Regions from separate parts of the Cytobacillus sp. FSL R5-0569 genome, predicted to be linked through region 2. Evidence: predicted binding sites of a transcription regulator. Region 2 holds the regulator's gene; the other holds the start of a gene.
The links. The regulator LexA, encoded in region 2, represses DNA repair genes until DNA is damaged. The targets are predictions, from matches to a motif close to CGAACATATGTTCG.

Region 1 (12,750 bases), 1.1 Mb from region 2:
TTAATAGTAATAATGCTGCAATCGTCATAACTAAATTAATTAATAGAGCGATATAGGAACCGAATTTATCATAAATAACACCAAACGCTAAGCGTCCAACAAAGTTCGATAATGTGCTAATACTGACAATGACTGCACCAACTGTCGCTGTTAACCCAACTTGGTCTTGAGCGATTACAGAAGCAGAAGATACCATCATTGTTCCTGCCGTACTCGCTGCCACTAAAGTTAAAAATAATAGATAAAACAGTGGCGTAGCAAGCATTTCCTTCCAATTTAGATTGATGATTGCCGCCTTTTTCTTTTGACTTTGTTCTTTTTCCGATGGTAATTTCCAGCCTTTAGGACGGAAGTTAGCTGGTGCAGTGTACATTAACCAACCCACAGCCCAAACACCGATAAAAAAGACGATCCCCAGTATACGAAATGATACTAGCACACCGAAACGTTCAATAATCATCGCCGCAATCGGAGACAATATAAATGGACCAATTGCTGCACTTGATAATAATAACCCTGAAATCTTTCCACCCTTATCAGGGAACCAGCGCATGGCTGTGACTAAGGCCGAATTATACATCATCCCCGCTCCACTCCCAGCGATTAGGCTGAAGGTTACATAAAGCATAGGAATGGTTGTCACTGAAGCGGTTAAAAACCATCCTAACCCAAAGAATAACCCACCAATATACATCAGCCACTTGACCCCATAGCGGTCAGTAATCATGCCGGCAAATATGGCAACAATAGCAAAAATTAAAGTGTACAATGAGTAAGCTAAGTTATAGTCCGCACTTGACCATCCATGTAATTTTGTCATCGGTTCCGAAAAAACACTAAAAATCGCAATAGAGGCGACGAGAAAAATAATGATCCAGGCACTAGTGAAAATAAACCAGCGATTTGGTACTTTCTTTGATTTTGACATGTTTATCCCCCTTTTTCGAACAATCGCTTCATTTCTTATCTTTAAAGAAAGATAGCCATTAAGCCTTTACTGCTTAATGACTATCTTCAAAAAGTAATTATACGATTGTGTAGCCGCCATCAATTGGTACGACTGCACCGTTCATAAATTTCGATTCATCTGATGCTAAAAATACGGCTAGATCAGCCACTTCATAGTCATTACCGAAACGGTCTAACGGTATTTTATTTGTTGGACGTGTTTTTAACATATCTGCTGTTAATGGCGTACGGATTGTTCCCGGTGCAATCGCATTAATTTTGATACCTTTTGAACCATAGACTGCAGCAATATGCTTCGTATAACCGACTACCGCATGTTTTGACGCCGTGTAAGCGGCTCCACCCATTTGTGCAACAAGACCTGCAATGGAAGCAATATTGACGATTGTTCCTTCACCGCGCTTTATCATATTTGGTAATACAAGGTTTGTAATTTTATAAATGGCTTTCACGTTAATATCAAATATTAAATCCCATTGTTGCTCTGTTGTTTCTAAACTGTTCGTGTATTTATCAAAAATTCCAGCATTATTGATAACAACATCAATCTGACCGTAGTTATCCATAGCTGTTTTTACCATATTTTCTAAATCAGCTTGTTCTGTTACATTGACTTTTACCGCTAAAGCTTCCCCGTTGTTTTCCTTTATTTCTGTTACTACTGCTTCAGCACCTTCCATATTTAAGTCAGCAACAATTACTTTCGCTCCTTCACTAGCAAAACGAAGGGCTTCAGCCTTGCCCATACCAGATGCTGCCCCTGTAATAATAGCTACTTTATTTTGTAATCTCATAACTGTCTCCCCTTTGAAAGTAAATTAAATTAGGATAAGTGATTGCCTATTCCTTTGTCCTACGTTTACTATTGTAAAATAGTCTTTTAATAACGTATAATACATATTTATCTATAATTTATAACTTTGAAGTTATGAAAGAGGTGGATAGTTTTGGAGCTTTTACAGTTACGCTATTTTCAAAAAGTAGCTCATTTAGAAAGCATCACAAAAGCAGCGAATGAATTACATGTATCTCAACCAGCATTGAGTAAAATGATTGCAAGACTTGAACATGATTTGGGGGCATCTCTTTTCGATCGTCAAGGACGAACCATTCGCTTAAATGATTTTGGTCGCTCTTATTTAAATAGAATCAATCGTGTGTTTTTTGAATTGGAGGAAGGCGAGCGTGAAATAGAAGAAATGGTAACGACACAACATCGTATCACTTCGGTTTCCATTGCCCTGCCACATATCTTACCCTTCTTTATTGGAGAGTTTATGAAGGAGCATCCTAATGTTCATATTAAACAATACACCGGCACAGCAGCAGCGATGAAAAAGCAATTAGAGGATGGAGATATTGATTTTTGTATTTCTATGAGGCCTATCGAAGGGACAGAAATTGAGTGGATGACCCTCCTTGATGAGGAAATCTTTTTATCTGTTCCACCTGATCACCACCTTGCCCACCGATCTTCGGTTCATTTAAATGAAGTATGTAACGAGGTATTTATTAATCGTCCGATGGGCTATGATTTTAGAGATTTAACGGATCAGTTTTGCTCTGAAGCAGGCTTCACTCCCCATACTCCGCTTGAACTTGAAGAAGCAGGGGCTATTTTACGATTGATTGAGCTCGGTTTAGGGATTTCTTTTACACCACAGTTATCATTATTGCAAGAGAATTTACCGAAAACAGTGCAACTCCCGATCACTGCTCCTCGTTGTCGACGTAATATTGGACTCGCCTGGCATAAAGGACGTTATTTCTCTCAGGCTGCGACTGATCTCCATCAATTTACGGTGCGTTTTTTCAAACACATCGCTCTTACTTATTTTGACGATCAGAGTGTTGGCGATTGATACGGGGTATAGTTAACTTAACTTTCTTCTATATGAATGATTTCTGGTAGGAAAATGATATCAATACTGTCATCCTCCTTTACTACTCGAAGCGATTGTTTGAATGTATCTACATAATGAATGCGACCGGAAATAGTCACTTGTTCTCCTCGACGGAACAAGGTAAATGTTAACAAAGTATGAAACGCCATGGCCTCGCTAATCACCTCATCGAACTGTTCATATTGTTGTTCATCTAACTGAGGTTTAGTTTGTTTATGGTGACTTTCATCATACTCTCTTAAAAGCTTGACATGTTCCGGTAGCATCATTGAAACCCATTTCTTATTCCCACGATCACGAAGCATCACTTATTCCTTCTTTCTCATTACTATTTTTTATGGCCACCGACAAGTGTTGCTCTATGTCTCGCTGTACCTGCATCGGTATAAGAAACCGCTCGCAATAAGGAAGCAGATCCGAAGCGGGCACGAATGCGATCGACGGTATAGCCGAGCTTGCGCTTGTTAAAGCCGTTTTGATCAAATAAACTAAGCTGATACTCGTGATCATCGGTTATTTGTCCAAGAGAAATAGTAATCTTCCGAACCGTTTTGCCGTTATAATGTTCATCTAATAAAGCTAAACAAACATGATAAATGGTCATTGTTACATTTGTCGGCTCCTCCATTGTCCGAGAACGATAAAATCCACCACCAAACTCATCCTTGCTATATCCAAGCCCAAAATGAACGGTTCTTCCAGCCTTACGATGTGTGCGCGCCCTTCTTGCAACCTCCTCACACATTTCTAAAACAACATGCTTGATTTCTTCTTTATCAGTATAATCTCGAAGCAAGATTTGACTTTTCCCAAAGCTAATTTGACCTTGTAAAATCGGAGCACCGATTTCTGACAAATCTATTCCCCATGCGTGATAATATAGCTGATTGCCCATAATACCAAACTTTTTTTCTAGTGTAGTTAGATTAAAATGGGCAAGCTGACCAACCGTGAAAATGCCCATACTGTTCAAATTTTTCTCCATTCTACTGCCTATACCCCACATTTGACTTAATGGAGAAATCGGCCAAAGCTTTTCTTCTATCTGCTCATAAGTCCACTCAGCAATACCAGCCTTCTTTGCTTCTAAATCAAGACAAAGCTTTGCCATTAACATATTAGGACCAATTCCAACAGATGAAGGTAGTTGAAATTCCCTTTCGATATCATCTTTTATCTTTTGGGCAATCGTATAGGCGTCACCCCATATATGTTCTGTTCCGTCAATACGAATAAAACTTTCATCGACACTATAAGTGTGCACAGCCTCTTTTGGTACATAGCGATGAAATACACGTGTAATTTCCATAGAGACACGTAAATACGTAGCCATCTTTGGCTCTTCAATAATAATGCGCGGGTCATTGGGTACTTCAAATAGCCGCGACCCTGTTTTTATGCCAAATTCTTTCTTCATTCTCGGTGAAGCAGCAAGAATGACACTACCTTTACGATCATGATTTCCCGCCACTACAAGATAGCATTCCATTGGATCTAATCCCCGTATAACAGCTGAACAACTGGCATAGAAGCTCTTCATATCTATACATAAAATTTGTTGTTTTGGCATTACACTATAATCAACCATTAGATTGCCTCTTCTCACTATAAAATAAGAACTTATGTTCCGTTTATTTATACCCATAATATTAACCGAATATACGTTCTCTTTCAATGGAAATTTTACGACGAATTTCTTATATTCGACTGCCTAGACAAAACCTGGGATTAAATAAGAATAGCTCTATCATTAGATGAGATGGACTATGGGTAAAACAAACTCTTGTACAGCAGAAGGCCGCTCCTTCCATTATTCTATGTATAAATATTCGACATATTATGATATTTTACCTAAATCTATAATCAAAAAAAGTCCCAGCTTTTCCTCTTTTATTTGACATGCCTGTTATTTAACGGGAATGTTTAATGGATAGTCGAAAAAATCAGTGTTGCTCCGCTTCTTTGGCGGTTTGTACGAGCAAATCTCTTTTGTAACCAAAATAAGACACAAAAAAAAACATGAACAAATTGTTCATGTTCCTGTTTTCTATAGATTCCTAGCGAGTAAATGGGACCCAACCTTCTGCAGCTAGGATCACTTCCCATAATCCGTTCGGAATGTCATATTTATCTCTTTCTTTTAAATTCAGGGCATATTCTATTTTCTCAAGACGATCTTCTTGAATATATGCAGCCCATCTTGGTGAAATGAGCAATTCTCTACCTATAGCAATAAGCGGGATATTTCGTTCTCTAACAGCTAATGCATCATCAGGTGAATTCACTTTTCCAACGGCCATCAACGGAACGCGTCCGTTAATTACTTCATTCACCAGCTCAATTCTTGTGCGCTCTGTATCCGCCCCGCGGTGAGGAGTAGATAGTGCATGCATAAGGGAAATGTGCAAATAATCGAATGGAAGATTTGATAAGGCATCCACTAGTTGAAAGGTTTCAGTCATTGTTAAACCAGGTGTCGACGGCTCTTCAGGTGAGAAGCGATAACCGAAAATAAATGGTCTCTTTGCATGCTTATCAATCGCTTTTTGGCAAGCTTCCGCAACAGCCAATGGAAACTTCATCCGATTTTCTACGGATCCACCCCATTCATCCGTACGGTTATTCGTATAAGGGGAATAAAACTGCTGTACTAAATACCCGTTTGCACCATGAATTTCTACTCCATCAAAACCTGCTTCAATTGCTCTTCTCGTTGCTTCTCCAAAAGCTTCGATGATTTCTTCAATTTCCCCTGTCGATAGGGCACGAGCCTTTTGGTTATCACGATCGATATTTGATGCAGATACAACATCACCATCGGGAACAAGTTCAGAGGGACATGAAATGCCGCCGTGATGAATTTGTATCACCGCTTTTGCCCCTTCTTGTTGAACCGTCTCGGCTAGTTTTTTTAAACCAGGAATAAATTGGTCATCGTAAATAGCCGGTTGACCAGGAAAAGCTTTACCATTTGGTGTTACATTGGCGCAAGCAGTAATAACTGTACCTAAATCCTTTGCACGGGCCTTAATAAAGACTAATTCTTCTTCCGAAATAGAGCCATCTTCATTAGAAGAATAATGTGTCATTGGTGCGAGTGCAAGTCGATTTTTAACTGTCACACCGTTAGGAAATGTATAGGATTCAAATAATGGTTCAAATTTTGCTTTCATATCTATCACCTTTTCTCTATAAATATCTTCACGATTTCACCATATAGATAAAAACAGCCCGATGCAAACCATTCAACTTGAAACATTATTTTTTATTAAACACACCGCGTCCAGCCCATTCAAATAATCTGGGAGCAATGGCAAATACTTTACTTCCTAAATTCATCCAACTTGGGAGATTGACCTCTCTTGTTGGCGTCAACATCACATCAACAACTTTTCGCGCAACATACTCCGGCTTTAACATATATCGCTGAACATTTTTCACATATGTGCCTTCTTTATCGGCAATATCAAAAAAATTCGTCTCAATTGGACCTGGGTTCACTGTTGTAATATACACACCTTGAGAAGCAACTTCCATCCTTAGGCTATTAGAATAACCTAATACTGCATGTTTGGTTGCAGAATAGGTACTTGATTTCGGCGTGGCAATTTTTCCAGCTTGTGAAGCGATATTGATAATATGCCCGCTTTTGGTCGCTAACATTTTTGGCAATACTTGCTGAGTGCAAGCAATTAAACCCAGTACATTCACATCGAACATGCTTTTTACTTCTTTCATATCTGCATCATGAGCATAAGTGAAAATGCCGTATCCCGCATTATTCACAAGGACGTCGATTACCTTAAACCGTTCGAGAATCAATGGGAAAACTTCCTCTACCTTTTCCATATTAGAGACATCTAAAGAAAATGTATAAATATCAATAGAATAGCGTTGCTCAAGCTCTTCTTTCATTGCAGCTAACTTATCTGTCCTTCTAGCCACTAAAGCAAGATTGGCTCCTCTTTCCGCACAAAGCCTTGCCATCTTTTCACCTATCCCACCTGATGCACCTGTAATAATAATGTTCTTTCCATGTAAATCTTTTACCATTTTATCACCTCATTTGGCTACTATAGAAAGACACACCGTCCTTCTTATACTCATTTACTTCCCCCATCGCAAGCAAATAGTCGAGCTGACCGATTGTTTCAGATACCGTAAGAGGTAATTGCATTTTGTAAGCTTTCGGAAAAAGGCGTTTACATATATCAAAGACCGTCATTGATTCTTCCATGAGCCATTTCTTGACCTTCATCGCACGTTCATGCTGTGCTTTTTTTCGTTGAGGAATGATTTCATTTACATTTGTGAAGACTTCTCCATGACCTGGCAATACAAGTGCAAGCGGATAACGGCTTAATTTATCAAGTGATTCGTTATATTGCAATAATGATTTAGGACGCTCAGATTGCCCCGGTAAAGGTGGCTCCATTAACGGATTCGGAGAAATATGAGCCAGCAGATGGTCACCACCAATATAAATTCCGTCACTTTCTCGCAATAAACCAATATGACTTTGCGCATGACCCGGCGTTTCAATAACACGCCATCCCTTTAACCCTGGAGGTTCGTCTCCCTCACAAATCTCTTGAGCTAATGAGCGATCACAGAAGTAGGCAAGCTCACTATGTAGTCTTGTCATTACTTTATCGTAATACTGAATCAAGCCAAACTCAGTGAGAACATGCTGATAAAAATCATTATTTTGCTGTAGGAAATCCTCTGTCCGATTGAGCCATCGCTCATTTAAAGGATGACCAATAATTTGCATATCAGCCGGAAAATAATCAAGCAGACCAACGTGATCTGGATGATGATGAGTAAGAATCACTTGCTCAATATCTGACAGTGTTAAGCCTAATTCATTTAGTTCTGACTGCAACGCTACCCAAGCTTCCTCTGTTTTAGGTCCAGCATCTATAAGGGTTAGCTTCTCTCCTTTGATGACATAAAGGTTAACATCACCTACAGGAAAAGGAGTAGGAATCACGAGTCGACCGATATCATTAATCCATTGTGCCATTTTCATTCCCTCCAACAATCATTATATTTAAATAAAATATGTGTAGAACAATCTAATCTTTAAACATATATATATTTAATCTTAGCTTTATTTCTCAACAATGTCATTATTTTCACATAACTTTTAACAAATTATCTCTAAAAACGAATGAAAATGTTATTGACAATTTCCCTTGTTATCCCTCATAATCACAATAAATTAATGATTTAACGCGATGAATAAGAATAGTAGATGAACATAAGACGAAAAGAGAGTGAAACTCAATTAGGCTGAAAGGTTTCACCGTCCACTAGTCCATCGAACCTACCTTATGAGTGTTAGCAAAACTAACCGTAGCCGGCGTTAACGGATTCGAGATTGTCTGTTCTAATTTAAAGAACATGACAAATGAAGGTGGTACCACGGAAGCACGTCCTTTCGTCCTTTACAGGATGAAGGGGCTTTTTTTATTGACCTTGACGGAGTTTGCAAGTACGAACCTTATCAACATTATCAAGGAGGAAAAAAAAATGAAAATCGCATTTATTGGCGCAGGTTCGATGGCTGAAGCTCTAATATCTGGCATCATTACGCAAAAATTAGTAAGTGGAAACAATGTATGGGTAACAAACAAATGCAATCAAGAAAAACTCTATGAATTACAACAATCTTATGGTGTCAACATATCTTATGACATAAAAGACATCCTCTCTCATGTCAATATCGTCTGCTTAGCTATGAAACCAAAGGATGTTGGAGAAGCGATTCAAAGTATTCGAGCTTATTTACGTAAAGACATGTTAATCGTCTCCGTCTTAGCAGGGGTATCCATTACTTCTATTGAAGAAATGGTAGACACAGACCTAGCTATTGTTCGAGCCATGCCTAATACTTCAGCAACAATTGGTAAATCTGCCAGTGCATTAGCCATCAATCATAATGTAAACCATTTACAATTAGAAACAGTTAAAGGAATGTTTGAAACAGTTGGTTTAACGACCATCGTAAAAGAGGAAGACTTAGATGCGGTTACAGGATTATCTGGAAGTGGTCCAGCCTATATTTATTATCTAGTTGAAGCGATGGAAAAAAGTGCAGTAGAAATAGGGCTCGAAAAAGAGGTAGCGAAAAAGTTTATTATTCAAACCTTAATAGGTGCTGCAGAAATGCTTGAGAGATCGTCAAAGGAATCTGCACAATTACGAAAAGAGGTCACTAGCCCTGGAGGAACAACAGAGGCAGGATTAAAGGTACTCGAAGCACATGCGGTACAAGAAGCATTTGTAGAATGCATTAAAGCAGCGACAGCACAGTCTAAAAAGCTTGGTGAGATTTTTGCTAATAACATGAAAGTTTAACCTAATAAATTGGTATCAATATTTACACTGCTGCACATTCATCATTTTTTTGCATTCTTTCTTGATTATAGATAGGGACTGGGACAAAAAAATACGAACAAACAGGATTACCACCATTTGCTCGTATTTCTATCACTCGATTAGCATCTTGATATTGTCTCAGTCTTTCAATTGTTACTTGAATAGATTAAATAAACCAGAAGAATCTAAGAACACAATTACAATAATGATTGGTACGATATATCTCATCAAAAAGAACCAAACATTAAATACCCCTGTCAGCGCCGTAGAGTTCATGATAATTTCGCTTTTTAATAAGTCTTTTTTCATTCGATATGATACGAATAGAGCAATCAACAAAGCACCAAAAGGTAAAAGAATATTACTCACTAAGAAATCAGCACTATCAAAAATAGATTTACCAAAAATAGTTATGTCAGATAGTAAGCTATAAGAAAGATTAGAAGGAATTCCGACAATGAATATCGCCAAACCAAATAACCAAGCGATTTTACCCCTATTTTTTGTCGCTCCTTTCGTAACCGAAGCTACTGCAATTTCAAGCATTGAAAAGGCAGAAGTCAGTGTCGCGAATAAGAACAAAGCTAAGAATAACAACAAGAAAACTTTTCCAAAAATAATTTGATCAAATACAGCTGGTAAGACGATGAATAGTAGGCCAGGGCCAGCAGTTGGCTCAAACCCTAATGAAAAGACGGCTGGAAAGATGGCCAAACCAGCCAGTATAGAAATGAATAAGTTCATTGCGACAACAGAAAGTGCCGGTTGTAACAAACTTTCTTTCTTTGATAAGTAAGAACTATACGTCACCATTACAGAAATCCCTACACTAAGAGAAAAGAATGATTGCCCCATCGCATATAATAAACTTTCAGAGTTTAATAAAGAGAAATTGGGTTGCAAGAAGAACTTTATTCCCTCTGAGGCGCCTTCTAATGTAACAGAACGAATAATAATAATAATAAACAAGATAAATAATGCTGGCATCATAAATTTACTTACCTTTTCAATCCCTTGCTGTACACCCTTGGCAACAACGAAAATTGTAATGATGAGGAATAACGCCTGTGCACCTAAAGAAATATACGGATTAGATACAGTTTCATTAAACAGACTCTCATACCCCGACATCCCTACACCTTTATCACTTGTTACTCCATAAAATAAATATTGAATAACCCAGCCACCGATTACACTATAAAAAGAGAGTAATAAGAAAGAAGTAAATACGCCTAAGTAACCAACCCAATGCCACTTTGTTTTAGGTGCAATCGTTTTATAGGCAGTAATCGCTTCTTTTCCTGTACTGCGTCCGATAACAAACTCAGCCAGCAGTAATGGAAAACCAATAAATAAAGAGAACAAAATGAATAATAAAATAAAAGCGCCACCACCACTTTCCCCAGTCACATAGGGTAGCTTCCATATCGCGCCTAAGCCAATTGCTGAACCTGCAGAAGCAAGAATAAATCCAAGCTTAGAAGACCATTGTTCGTTTTGCATGATTTTTTCCTCCTTTTTTAACCTTTATCTATATCTTCCCCATTATTTCATCCCTGGAAATTAGGACATTTGTCTACGTGAATTTTGCTATAAAAATCCTCTATTCCTTATTGAAAATAAAACAAAAAAGCCGCAAAGCTCATAAAGGGACGTGTGACTCACGCGGTACCACCCTTTTTGAAAGCTTGCGACTTTCCACTCGAATTCATAACGGTATTGATAACCGTCCTTACTGTCTTCGGCCGAACATGACAGCAAAGAAAAAGCTCCAAGAATGAAATTCATCTTATTTATAGTTCAGCTCACACCAACCGCTGACTCTCTTTACTAGGGAAATAAGGTTTACTAGTTTCTCTTCATTGCTTTATAAAATATAATTTTAAAAGTATAAATGTGATTATAGTACGATTACTATCTATAAGTCAATAACTGTTTTTTTAAATTTTTAAGATAAAATGAAACAGATATTTCTCCCTATGTCCTGAGTTGGTCCTACTGTCGCATTTGGTTAAACCGATAAACTACGCAATTATTTCCTAGGGATATCTATTTCTTTAAAATCTTCAGCAAGGACTGCTGCAGGAAAATCTACCTTTGCCTGCTCTTCTAGCTGTGACCACTCACTACGTTCATAGCGTGAACTAATATGTGTGAGACATAATTGTTCTACACCCGCTTGCTGGGCTACAGCAGCTGCTTGGGCAATTGTTGAATGGTAATAATCATGTGCGAGCTGTTCCTCACCATTCGCAAAGGTTGCCTCATGAACAAGTAAATTTGCATTGCGTGCTAATTCAATTGCCGCCGAACAAAAACGCGTGTCACCTAAAATAGTCACGATTCTCCCCATTTGTGGTGGCCCAACATAATCTTTAGGATTAATTATGCGACCATCCTCAAGAGTAATTGTCTCACCCTCTTTAATTCTTTTAAAAATAGGACCTGGCCTTACACCATCTTCTATCAATTGATCAGCCATTAAAGTTCCCGGCAAATCTTTCTCTACAACCCGATAACCGAAAGATGGTATACCATGGTCAAGTTTCTTCGCTGTCACTATGAATTGATCATCACAACAAACGACCCCCTCGTCTATTTCAATAATCTCCAGAGGGTACTGCAAGTAAGTTTGACTAACCGAAAGAGACACTTCGATATATTCTTTTATTCCCTTTGGACCATACACTGTTAGCTTTTCTTTGCCGCCTTGATGTGAACGACTAGCTAAAAATCCCGGCAAACCATATATATGATCGCCATGAAGATGAGTAATAAAAACTTTCTCTATTCTTCTTGGCTTGATTGTTGTATGTAAAATTTGATGTTGTGTGGCTTCTCCACAATCGAACAACCATATGGCTCTTCTTTCATCTAAAAGCTTTAAAGCGATACTCGTAACATTCCTTGCTTTCGCAGGGACACCCGCACCTGTTCCTAAGAAAAAAACTTTCACTGCCTTTTCTTCCTTTCTCCTCATTCATTATTATCATCATACAGAAAAACACCATAAAGCTAAAGCGCTACAGTTATTTCCTTTTAAAAAAGGTTGCTGTTTTTCACTTTAAGCGATAAAATTTTATACTTGAGTGGGTATATATTTCATCGTTGAGATGAACCTAAAAAATAGAACTTTTTTACATAGAAAGGAATATCATTGTGAATAATTCAGAAAATCCAACTGCTTTGATTATGATATTCGGTGCAACAGGTGACTTAGCGAAACGTAAACTATTTCCATCACTTTACCGATTGTTTAAAAGAGGAAAACTATCTGAACGCTATTGTATCATTGGCGTTGCTAGACGAGAACTAACGAACAGTGCTTTTCAAGAAAGTGTGCGACAATCTATTGAAGAAGCTGAGGGGCATCATGATGACCTTAATGAGTTTATCACACACTTTTATTATCATTCCCATGATGTTACAGATTCCAGTTCTTATTTAGCGTTAAAAACACTAGCAAATGACTTAGATACACATTATCAATTAG
Region 2 (12,750 bases):
ACATTAGTGAAACATATGGAAGATAAACAGCATGATTTTATACTGATTTTAGCCGGATATTCAAAAGAAATGGACTATTTTTTATCTTTAAATCCGGGTTTACATTCTAGGTTTCCGCTAGTTATAGATTTTCCAGATTATTCGATTGAACAACTAATGGAGATTGGGCAAAGAATGCTGAAACAAAAAGAGTACGTACTTAGTAGAGAAAGTGAAAGGAAATTAAAAGATCACTTACTTTGGGTGAAAACAGTCTTAAATCCACAAACATTTTCTAATGGAAGATATATAAGAAATATTATCGAAAAGGCAATACGCGCACAATCCATGAGGCTTTTAATGCAAAGTCATTATGACCGCCATGAATTAATGACTATTAGAAGCAACGACTTAGTTTTTGAAGAAGATGATTGACCTTGTTTTAGCTCCGATTAATTTAGGAGCTTGTTTTTGTTATTAATAGAGATGGAAATTGAATTAAGCAGAGCCAGTCTCCTACCTTTTATCGTGGGCTGAAACGTGGCTCTGTTTTTTTACTATTTTATCTTTAATTTAACTTGAATTTGTTTTGTAGGAAGTTTCCATTTATAAGTGTAAGATAATACTCTAAGGGCTGTAATTGTTATGAATAATATTATGAGTTCTACTGCTGATGTGAAAATATTTAATCCAATTAATAGCCCAGTAATAATCGCCCAAACAGCATAGATTTCTGATCGTAATACCAAAGGTTTTCTTTGTGCTAATAAATCACGAATCATTCCACCACCACTACCGGTTAATACTGCGGCAACGATAATTGCGCTTAATGGATGATTCATATCAGCAGCATAAAGTGCACCTTGTATAGCAAATGCTGATAATCCGATGGCATCAGTGAAGTTTCCCCACTTATGCCAATGCTTCAATAAGTGATGGGGAAAAATAATAATCAATGTAATAGACAAGAGGGCGATTTGAAAAAAAGTTCCCTGTTCCCACAATGTTGATACGGGTACCCCAATTAATAAATTACGGATGGCTCCCCCACCAAAGGCAGTGACAATACCTAAAATATAAATGCCTAATATATCATAATCTTCTTCCATTGCTACGATAGCACCGCTAATGGCAAAAGCAATTGTACCAATCATACTTAAAAAATCCCAAGTTAACATCACATATCACCACACGTTCTTAAAATCCTGCTAAAACACAAACATATAGATTTTAACATGAAAAAGCATGAAATCAATGATTTTCAATAAATAAATTTTTGTGGTAAACAATAATTATTGATTACTTAGCAGGGACATTTTGGATAACCGGAAATTTTCTCCCTTTAACGTAAAGAATAATTAGTGAATTACAAAAGAATTTGATATGATAATGATATGTTAAAAAGAAAGTAGGGCTTTAATGGAACAACAGTCTTTTAAAGAAAAAGCGATACTTGTCGGCTGTCAAACGACTGAAGACGATTTGCAATATAGTTATTCAATGGATGAGCTTGTGTCTCTAACAAAAACAGCTAAAGGTGAAGTGATTACAAGTGTTGTACAAAAAAGAGAGAGAATTCATCCATCTACATATATAGGAAAAGGGAAAGTTGAAGAAATATCACGCCTACAAGAAGAGACCGAAGCAGATGTGATTATTTTTAATGATGAACTATCTCCTAGTCAAGTTCGTAACTTATCCGAATTCATTTCGGCAAGAATTATTGATCGAACCCAGTTGATTCTTGATATTTTTGCTGGCAGAGCTCGTTCAAAAGAAGGGAAACTGCAAGTTGAACTAGCTCAATTAAAATATTTACTACCGAGATTATTGGGACAAGGAACAGCACTTTCACGCTTAGGCGGGGGAATTGGAACAAGAGGTCCAGGTGAGACAAAGCTTGAATCAGATCGCCGTCATATACGAAGGAAAATTGATGATATTGATAAGCAATTGAGGGCAGTTGTTCATCATAGAAAGCGTTATCGTGAAAGAAGAAAGAAGAACCAAGCACTGCAAATAGCCTTAGTAGGTTATACGAATGCGGGTAAATCGACCTTGTTTAATCGCCTAACCGAAGCTGATTCCTATGAAGAAAATCAATTATTTGCCACACTTGATCCAATGACAAGAAAAATGTCTTTACCAAGTGGATATACAGCTCTTTTAACCGATACAGTTGGATTTATACAAGACTTACCGACTACGTTAATTGCAGCTTTTAGATCTACTTTAGAAGAAGTAAACGAAGCGGATCTCATTTTACATGTAGTCGATATGTCTAATCCGGACTACACCCAACATGAACAAACCGTACAACAATTAATTGATGATTTAGAGCAGGAAGAGATTCCACAATTGATTGTTTATAATAAAAAAGATGAAGCACATGAAAGGTTCATTCCAACAAAAGGTAGGCACACGTTACAAATGAGTGCATTAAATGATCGTGATCGCTATTTGCTAAAAGAAGCAATTGAACATGCGGTCACCCAATTAATGGATTCGTATACTGCTGCAATCCCTGCTTCAGAAGGAAAGTTATTATCGCTCCTAAATACGGTGACTATTGTGCGGAGTAGTGAGTTTATAGAAGAAAAACAAATGTATTTGGCTAAAGGTTTTTACTTCAAAGATCATCCAATCACACAAATGCTAAATCATTATAGAGTATAGAAAGTAAAGGTGTAAATCATGTTCCAAAGCTTAATAAATGGAGAATCTCTTTCTGAGATTGTTCAAGAAGTAGAAAAAAAAATTTCTTGTGTGACACATAAAATAGAGGAAAGAATAGATGAGAATCAATTTCGGGTTCTGCGGAGTTTTCAAAAACACCGTGTAAGTGATAGCCATTTTATACCGTCGACGGGATATGGTTATGACGATGCGGGTAGAGATACTTTAGAATTAATCTATGCAGATGTCTTTGGTGGCGAAGCAGCATTGGTTAGACCACAAATCATTTCTGGTACGCATGCTATATCCACTGCGCTATTTGGTATTTTACGACCGGGGGATGACCTTTTATATATTACTGGTAAACCATACGATACGTTAGAAGAAATCGTCGGTATAAGAGGTAAAGGGGTAGGGTCTCTAAAAGAATTTCGTATTGGGTATGATGCGGTTGAATTGCAAGAGGATGGTACTGTTGATTTTGAGGTACTCAAAGAAAGAATGACATCCTCAACAAAGATGGTTGGTATACAACGTTCAAAAGGTTATGCGGAAAGACCATCATTTACAATAAATGAAATTAAAGAAATGATTCATTTTGTTAAGTCCATCAACCCTGAAGTCGTTATCTTCGTCGATAATTGTTATGGTGAATTTGTTGAAGAAATGGAACCTTGTCATGTTGGTGCCGATTTAATGGCCGGTTCCCTTATTAAGAACCCAGGCGGTGGATTGGCGAAAACGGGTGGTTACATTGTTGGAAAAAAAGCCCTTGTTGAAGCGTGCTCTTATCGATTAACTTCCCCTGGCATTGGAGCGGAAGCTGGAGCCTCACTATATAGTTTACAGGAGATGTATCAGGGTTTTTTCTTAGCCCCCCATGTAGTAGGACAAGCTTTGAAGGGAGCGGTTTTTACAGCTGCAATTCTCGAATACTTTGGGATGAAAACTAATCCAAGATGGGATGCAGAGAGAACAGACCTTATACAATCAGTACAATTTGGTGATGCTAAAATGATGGTTGCCTTTTGTCAAGCGATTCAATATGCTTCCCCAATCAACTCTCACGTTACTGCCTATCCAGCATATATGCCAGGATATGAGGATGATGTCATTATGGCTGCGGGTACTTTTATTCAAGGAGCAAGTATTGAGTTAACAGCAGACGGACCTATTCGGCCCCCGTTTGAAGCATATGTTCAAGGCGGATTAACCTATTCTCATGTAAAAATCGCCATTTGTACAGCGTTAGACCAATTATTAGAGAAAAAACTCATTCAAAAGTATTAATAAATATAGGGAAAGGAGGCGGATATACGCTGCCTTCTTTCAGTATTAGGAAAAAAGTTTGAAAATTTCATGATTTCCATGTGATAAAACATAACATTTTGTTGACAGATTATCTAACACGACATATAATAGGATATAAGATACAAAGAAATTAAAAGTAAAAGAATGAAGGAGGAGAGATGGTTGACTGGAAGTGAAATACGTCGTTCCATGCCGCTCTTTCCAATTGGCATTGTGATGCAGCTGACTGAGCTAACAGCAAGACAGATTCGCTATTATGAAGAACACCAATTGATTACTCCAGCTAGAACGGATACGAATAGAAGGCTATATTCATTGAATGATATTGATAAATTGCTAGAGATCAAAGATTTAATTGATCAAGGTGTCAATATGGCTGGAATAAAGCAACTATTCACAGTGAAACAACAACAAGAGATGGATGAACAAGCATTTAAGAAGCAAGAAGAAAAAGTGAGACACGATTTGTCAGATGACGAATTGAGAAAGCTTTTGCGTAAAGAATTTATGCAAGCAGGTAGGTTTACTCGATCGTCTTTAAGACAAGGTGATTTATCACGCTTTTTCCATTAAAATAAAAAATCTTTTCTTGACTTTAAAGGAGGAAACACAAGGTGGCAAAATTCACTAAAGAAGATATCACACGAATTGCTGAAGAAGAAAATGTAAAATTTATCAGATTACAATTTACTGACATTTTAGGAACAATTAAAAACGTAGAAATCCCAATTAGTCAGCTTGAAAAAGCTTTGGACAATAAAATGATGTTCGATGGTTCCTCAATTGAAGGTTTCGTTCGCATTGAAGAATCAGATATGTATTTATTCCCAGACTTAGACACATGGGTAGTCTTCCCTTGGACAGCTGAAAAAGGAAAAGTTGCACGTTTAATCTGCGATATTTATAATCCAGATGGTACGCCATTCGCGGGAGACCCTCGTAATAACTTAAGAAGAATCCTTAAAGAAATGGAAGACCTCGGCTTTACAGATTTTAACCTTGGACCAGAACCAGAATTCTTCTTATTTAAGTTAGATCAACAAGGTGAACCAACTTTAGAACTTAATGATAATGGTGGTTATTTTGATTTAGCTCCAACTGATTTAGGTGAAAATTGCCGTCGTGATATCGTTCTTGAGCTAGAAGAAATGGGCTTTGAAATTGAAGCTTCTCACCATGAAGTGGCTCCAGGGCAACATGAAATCGATTTTAAATATGCTGATGCACTTACAGCATGTGATAACATCCAAACATTTAAATTAGTGGTTAAAACAATTGCACGTAAACACGGTTTACACGCAACATTTATGCCAAAACCATTATTCGGTGTGAACGGATCAGGTATGCACTGTAACGTTTCATTATTTAAAGATGGTGTAAATGCATTCTATGATACAAAAGGTGATTTAGAACTTAGTGATACAGCACGTAATTTTATTGCAGGTATCATTAACCATGCACCAAGTTTCACAGCTGTAACAAATCCAACAGTAAACTCTTTTAAACGTTTAGTGCCTGGATATGAAGCTCCTTGTTATGTTGCTTGGTCTGCGAGAAACCGTTCACCACTTATTCGTATCCCAGCATCACGTGGTGTCAGTACACGTGTAGAAGTACGTAGTGTTGACCCAGCTGCCAATCCATACCTTGCAATGGCTGTTCTTCTTAAGGCTGGATTAGATGGTGTGAAAAACAACCTAACACCACCAGCTCCGGTAGACCGTAATATTTATGTTATGAGCAAAGAGGAACGTGAAGCTGAAGGTATTAAAGATCTTCCAGCTACACTTTATAGCGCGCTAGAACTTCTTAAACAAGATGAAGTAATGGTTGCTGCACTTGGTGAACATATTCTTGAGCACTTTATTGAAGCAAAAGAAATTGAGTGGGATATGTTCAGAACGCAAGTTCACCCATGGGAACGCGAGCAATATTTACAAATGTATTAATAGATAATACCAAAGTGGTTTTTCAGACTGTAGGTAAACTCGGTGTAATCGAGGTACCTACAGTCTTTTTTTATTTGAAAATATAAGAGGTGAGGATCATCCTGGAGACGTTTATTATGAACCTCTTTACATTTAATTTATAGAAGTAGCCTTAACATCTGATTTTTCATAAAAACTTAAGAAGATGTAATATAAAATGGTCTTTTAACAAGGTAATATAGCCCGTACAACTCTTCATCTTCCACATATAGTATTAACATAATCATAGAAAGGAGGATGAGAATATGGGATATAATAATCAAAACTATTCAGACTCATACGGATATGATCATAATGATTGTGGCTGTGATGAGTTCTTTAGGAACATTTCCCGTGGTGAGGATGTGAAAGTATTCCTTAAAGGTGGCGGCCATGTGTTCGGAGAGTTTATCGATGTTCGTGGGAATTTAGTTTTCCTAGCAAAAGCTAACTGTAATCGTCACGATGATCGTCACAAAGATTGTTGCAACAAGAAAGATCGTGTAAGGATTACTACGATCTGTTGTGATGATATCATTGCAGTTGAAACTCGATAGTAAGAGTCCTTTTTATGAGTCTAAAAGAAGTTCTTGCAAGGGGTATAACTGCTTCGTATCATCATTCAACTAATTAATAGAAAACTAAAAAGGGTCTCAGATAAAAGCAGCCATAATGGCTGCTTTTTTATTTTTGCTAGGATAGGTTTGAAAATAAAACAGGTCCACAGAGAAAAATAAAATGGTCTTTCAACAGGGGGATATAGCCCGTACAACTCTAAGACCATCCACATATAGTATTAACATAATCATAGAAAGGAGGAAGAAAAATGGGATGTAATAATAATTTCTATGGAAGAGGCTCAAGATATTCAGACTCATATGACAACAACAATCACGGTTGTGGTAATTACAGTAAAAACGACAATAAGGATTGTGGCTGTGATGAGTTCTTTAAGAATATCTCCCGTGGTGAGGATGTGAGAGTATTTCTTAAAGGCGGCGACCATGTGACAGGAGAATTCGTTGATGTTCGCGGTAATTTAGTTTTCTTAGCAAAAGCTAACTGTGATCGTCACGATGATCGTCACGATGATTGTTGCGACAAGAAAAATCGTGTAAGAATCACTACGATCTGTTGCGATAATATCGTTGCAGTTGAAACACGATAGTTAGGAGTTTCTTTATTGTGTCTTAGCGGATGCAAGGGCTATAACTGTTTAGTATTAACATTCAACTTGGTATCTATTTAATAGATACCAAAAATCGAGTTCAAAGCAGCCATAAAGGCTGCTTCTTTATTTTAGTTAGATAGGTTTGACAACAAAAAGAAGGTCCACAGAGAAAATAAAATGGTCTTTTAATAGGATGATATAGCCCGTACACCTCCTTTATTATCCACATATAGTATTAACATAATCATAGAAAGGAGGAAGAAAAATGGGATGTAATAATAATTTCTATGGAAGAGGCTCAAGATATTCAGACTCATATGACAATAACAATCACGGTTGTGGTAATTACAGTAAAAACGACAATAAGGATTGTGGCTGTGATGAGTTCTTTAAGAATATCTCCCGTGGTGAGGATGTAAGAGTATTTCTTAAAGGTGGCGACCATGTGACAGGAGAATTCGTTGATGTTCGCGGTAATTTAGTTTTCTTAGCAAAAGCTAACTGTGATCGTCACGATGATCGTCACGATGATTGTTGCGACAAGAAAAATCGTGTAAAGATCACTACGATCTGTTGCGATAATATCGTTGCAGTTGAAACACGATAGTTAGTAGTTTCTTTATTGTGTCTAAACAGATATGTATGCAAGGAGTATACCTGTTGAGTATTAACATTCAACTTGGTATCTCTATATTAGATACTAAAAAGAGTCCAACCAAAGCAGCCATAACGGCTGCTTCTTTATTTTAGTTAGGATAGGATAGCAAATTAAAAGATAGAAACAAAGAGAAAATAAATGGTCTTTTAACAGGGGGATATAGCCCGTACACCTCCAATACCCTCGACATATAGTATTAACATAATGATAGAAAGGAGGAAGAGATATGGGATATAATAATTGTTTTTTTGGAAGAAGACCAAGATATTCAGACTCATATGGATATGACAACAACAATCACGGTTGTGGTAATTACAGCAAAGACGACAATAAGGATTGTGGCTGCGATGAGTTCTTTAAGAACGTTTCCCGTGGTGAGGATGTGAGAGTGTTTCTTAAAGGTGGCGGCCATGTGTTCGGGGAGTTTATCGATATTCGCGGTAATTTAGTCTTCCTAGCTAAAGCAGACTGTGATCGTCACGATGATCGTCACGATCATTGTTGTTGTGACAAGAAAGCTCGTGTAAGAATTACTACGATCTGTTGTGATGATATTGTTGCAGTTGAAGTATAAGGAACTTAGGAACCCCGTAAGTTGAGAGTGCTTTTACTGTGTTTTAATGGAAGCTTATATATGGGAAAATAACTATTGCTGAAACTAAAAGGCATCTTCAAATACCGTTTTAACGGCTGCTTCAGACTGTAGATAAACTCCTTAAATGAGTTTGTCTACAGATTTATTTATTAATAATAGGAAGAAAAAATATAAGTAATGATGCGGATAGTCGAAATCAATGAGAAATAGTTACTTTAAGCGATTTAGTACTTGTGGGTTATTGGGTATGTAAAATCAAGGGGGGCAATTGATTCATTTATGAACTGAATTTAAGGTGTATGTATGATGAAGTAGGTCGTTCAAGTTACCAATCAATTGAATAATTGGCATTTAATCATCCTAGCTATTTGTTTTCATGAAAAATGCTTTAATATTTATTTACCCATAAAACATCATGTCAAGTAGTAGGTATCAAATTTAAAAACATTAGCTCGTATTGAATGGATGAACAGTACTTCAGGAGAGTGGTTCTATGGGCTAGAATAGTAGGTAAAAAGCGAAGTTGTCTAAATAAAATTTGTTCTTGTTATATACAACAAAAAACCGTTCATAAGAACGGAATAAAATTTTATTCTTGATCTTTTACTTTTAGGGTATCTAATAATTTTAAGATACCCTCACCTCCCATACCAGATACGAGAGAGATGATGAAAACAGCAGTGGGGGAATCCGGTGTTGTTGTCACAATGACAAATACGGCCGCCAGTCCTCCTAGTAAGATGTCTTCTAAGAACCCTAAATAAATGAATTTTTTCGTCATCCGTGGCTTGACTAGTTTGCCTAATCTCTGCAAATGTCCTGCAACACCGACAATTCCACCAATCAACGCAGCGAAGAGAATGTTCATTAACATTTTTCCTTCACACTCCTAAAGCCGAGATTTTTTTGCGACCTTAGGTTGATTCTTGGTGTAAATTTCATTATAATATATTTTTGTCTCGATGTAATGATTCTATTTTACTGAATTTTTCAAATTTTATAATTGTATGAGTAACATATAAAGATAATTGCAAACTATTAAAAAGGAGTGTCAATAATGACACTCTTTTTTAATGTATTTGACGATAAACACCAATAACTTTGCCTAAAATAGATACATTGTGCAAGATAATCGGCTCCATAGTAGGGTTTTCTGGTTGCAAGCGGATAAAGTTCTTCTCTTTAAAGAATCGCTTAACGGTGGCCTCATCATCTTCTGTCATAGCAACCACGATTTCTCCATTATTTGCTGTTTGTTGCTGCTTGACTATGACATAATCACCATCTAATATGCCAGCTTCAATCATACTTTCTCCCATAATTTCAAGCATGAAGATATTTTCATCACTCGGAGCCATTCTTTCAGGTAAAGGGAAATATTCCTCAACATTCTCAATCGCAGTAATGGGGTGACCAGCAGTAACCTTACCGATAATAGGTACGTTCACCGTTTGCACTTTAGGTATTGGGTTGCTCTCTTCTAGATTTAATACCTCAATGGCACGGGGTTTTGTCGGATCTCGACGAATAAGACCTTTACTCTCTAGTCTGGCTAGATGGCCATGTACGGTTGAACTTGAAGCAAGTCCAACAGCTTCACCTATTTCCCTAACGGAAGGTGGATAACCTTTTTGTTTTACTTCATCTTTTATAAAATTCAATATATCTTGCTGCCTCTTAGATAATTTCACGCTATCACGCACCTTCGTCAATTTCATTAAGATTATTATACCATCAGTAGTAAATAGATACAAACATAAGTTCGAATTTTCTTATTGACAGAAACAAATGTTCGCATTATACTAAAATTATTAAATCGAACATATATTCTATTCAGGGGTGGCAATTAATGATAAAACAATTGTGGAATTCTTATAGTTATGCTATTATTCTTATCGCTTTTAGTTTCGGTATGGTTTTCTTATTATTTTTGAACACTGGTAATGCAAATCAGGAGGAATATGTAAAAGTTGAAGTAAAACAAGGAGATTCTTTATGGAAAATAGCGGAGGAGTTTAAAGATGCCCATAATATGTCTTCTAAAGACTTTGTTGCTTGGGTAGAAGAATTTAATCATATACATTTAGGTAAAATACATCCTGGTGATACGGTATATCTTCCCATTACAAATGGTGAAATAATATCTGAAACAAATTTAGCTAGTGTGATATTAGAAGACTAAAGGAATGAAAGAGAATGAATGTAATTATATATTGCAGGGTGAGTACGACGAAGGATACCCAGGAAACGTCTCTTGCTAGACAAGAAGAAGAACTTTTACATTTAGCGAGAATGAAGGATATGAATGTAGTTGAAGTCATACGTGAGAAAGCAAGTGGCTATGATTTAGAAAGAATTGGTGTGTTGCAATTATTGGAGTTACTTAAACAAAATCAAGCAGAGGCTGTTCTTATTCAAGATGAAACCAGGATTGGAAGAGGAAATGCTAAAATTGCCATCTTACATTGTATACTTAAAGAAAATGGGAAGATTTATACAATTGCCCATAATGGAGAATTGCAACTTTCAGATTCTGATTCTATGGTATTACAAATTGTTAGCATGGTTGAAGAGTATCAAAGAAAACTACATAATGTAAAAATAAAAAGAGGGATGCAAAAAGCTGTTCAAAAAGGCTTTCGACCTGAAAAAAATTTAAAAAACCAAGGAAATATAAACGGAAGAGAACGAATAGAGGTACCAATAGAAGAAATAGTAAAATTGAGACAAAATAACCTTACTTTTGCAGAAATTGCTGCAACGTTAAGAGGCTTTGGTTATAAAATATCTAAAGCGACAGTAAACCGTAGGTATAATGAATATATAGATGATATAGAGCAGATGGATAATGAATCATCATGATATAGGCATAATAAGTTAAGTCGATTGATTAGTTGTAATTTAACTTAAAAACTAAGAAATATTAGTACTGATACCAAGCAAGATAAAGGCATACTAAAAGATTCTACAATCGTTCGTGGGTTCAGACAAGTGAACTGTGAATGGTTATTTGTTTCCGAGGATTCATCCGTGTTTTTTCATTTAACGTTAGTTGTTAGTGAAAGTATTATTCCCTTATTCCCCTTATTTACATACATACGCTCCCTATATTAATAGTCTCACATTTTTAAGTTGAGAACACTGCTACATTGCCATACCTAATAATAAAGCAATACGATACCAACTTATTGGCGTCTGAAATGAAAATCAAAAGATGATTGTAAAACTGCTTTCTTGTAAAATGCAGTCATATTTAGTAATATGGCTATTAAGTATCTTCTCCATATGGAATGAAGAACTTTTTGGATGGGAAGGAGTGTAGCACAATGATTTCAAAAGAAAAATTAGCGAGAATTAATTCGCTTGCTAAGAAAGCGAAAACAGAAGGTTTATCAGAACCAGAAGCAAAGGAACAATCTAAATTAAGAAAAGAATATTTAGAGAAGTTTAGAGCTTCTATGTTAAATACATTAAAAGGTGTTACTGTTATTGACCCTGAAGGTAATGATGTTACACCAGAGAAGTTAAAACGTGAACAAAATAAACCACTTCACTAAGATTGTGTTTATAAATTTTTAAAAGGAAACTGTCACGAACAGTTTCCTTTGTTGTTGTTTTATATGACAATTATATAATTTTTTACCTTTCTGGTTGTAACTGAAGGTGAAAGTCTATTATATTTAATTTGTAGGATATATATTGAAAGGATGTCGTTCATGTTCAACAAAACAGATGCTTTATCAATTAGTGCCATAAGAACATTGTCTATCGACGCAGTCGAGAAGGCAAACTCTGGTCATCCAGGAATGCCAATGGGAGCTGCGCCAATGGCGTATACTTTATGGACAAAGTTTATGAATCATAATCCCAAAAATCCTGATTGGTTTAATCGTGATCGCTTTGTGTTATCTGCGGGTCATGGGTCTATGCTTTTGTATAGTCTCCTTCATTTATCGGGATATGGTCTTTCTTTAGATGATATTAAAGAATTTCGCCAGTGGGGTAGTAAAACACCAGGACATCCTGAATATGGCCATACACCAGGTGTAGATGCGACAACAGGTCCATTAGGACAAGGGATTGCCATGGCAGTAGGGATGGCAATGGCTGAAAGTCACTTATCAGCTGAATATAATAAAGATGGCTACAATGTAGTAGACCACTATACATATAGTATATGCGGAGATGGAGACTTAATGGAGGGAGTGTCTGCAGAAGCAGCTTCTCTTGCTGGTCACCTTCAATTAGGAAAGTTGATTGTAATGTATGATTCTAATGACATCTCATTAGACGGAGATTTAGATCAATCATTTTCTGAAAGTGTAGCCGATCGTTTTAAAAGTTATGGCTGGCATTATCTTCGAGTAGAAGATGGAAATAATCTCGATGAAAT

Region 1: a site for LexA is predicted at 4,528-4,541, ahead of MKX78_RS15690 (Y-family DNA polymerase). Genes of this name have one in related genera too.

What each region holds. Positions count from the first base shown of each region.
Region 1 covers NZ_JBBOWW010000001.1:3,088,785-3,101,534, forward strand. The annotation lists gene MKX78_RS15670 (L-lactate MFS transporter) at 1-928, opposite strand, end outside; gene MKX78_RS15675 (SDR family NAD(P)-dependent oxidoreductase) at 1,026-1,763, opposite strand; gene MKX78_RS15680 (LysR family transcriptional regulator) at 1,917-2,831, shown strand; gene MKX78_RS15685 (YolD-like family protein) at 2,849-3,178, opposite strand; gene MKX78_RS15690 (Y-family DNA polymerase) at 3,202-4,461, opposite strand; gene MKX78_RS15695 (NADH-dependent flavin oxidoreductase) at 4,931-6,046, opposite strand; gene MKX78_RS15700 (SDR family NAD(P)-dependent oxidoreductase) at 6,132-6,926, opposite strand; gene MKX78_RS15705 (MBL fold metallo-hydrolase) at 6,931-7,899, opposite strand; gene proC (pyrroline-5-carboxylate reductase) at 8,409-9,236, shown strand; gene MKX78_RS15715 (sodium-dependent transporter) at 9,411-10,763, opposite strand; T-box leader at 10,903-11,129, opposite strand; gene rnz (ribonuclease Z) at 11,290-12,213, opposite strand; gene zwf (glucose-6-phosphate dehydrogenase) at 12,450-12,750, shown strand, end outside.
Region 2 covers NZ_JBBOWW010000001.1:2,032,950-2,045,699, forward strand. The annotation lists gene spoVK (stage V sporulation protein K) at 1-414, shown strand, start outside; gene MKX78_RS10550 (trimeric intracellular cation channel family protein) at 537-1,157, opposite strand; gene hflX (GTPase HflX) at 1,399-2,655, shown strand; gene MKX78_RS10560 (methionine gamma-lyase family protein) at 2,674-3,945, shown strand; gene MKX78_RS10565 (MerR family transcriptional regulator) at 4,129-4,539, shown strand; gene glnA (type I glutamate--ammonia ligase) at 4,581-5,915, shown strand; gene MKX78_RS10575 (hypothetical protein) at 6,200-6,490, shown strand; gene MKX78_RS10580 (hypothetical protein) at 6,760-7,101, shown strand; gene MKX78_RS10585 (hypothetical protein) at 7,370-7,711, shown strand; gene MKX78_RS10590 (hypothetical protein) at 8,151-8,336, shown strand; gene MKX78_RS10595 (DUF4257 domain-containing protein) at 8,947-9,231, opposite strand; gene lexA (transcriptional repressor LexA) at 9,428-10,075, opposite strand; gene yneA (cell division suppressor protein YneA) at 10,207-10,539, shown strand; gene MKX78_RS10610 (YneB family resolvase-like protein) at 10,554-11,219, shown strand; gene MKX78_RS10615 (DUF896 domain-containing protein) at 11,684-11,914, shown strand; gene tkt (transketolase) at 12,074-12,750, shown strand, end outside.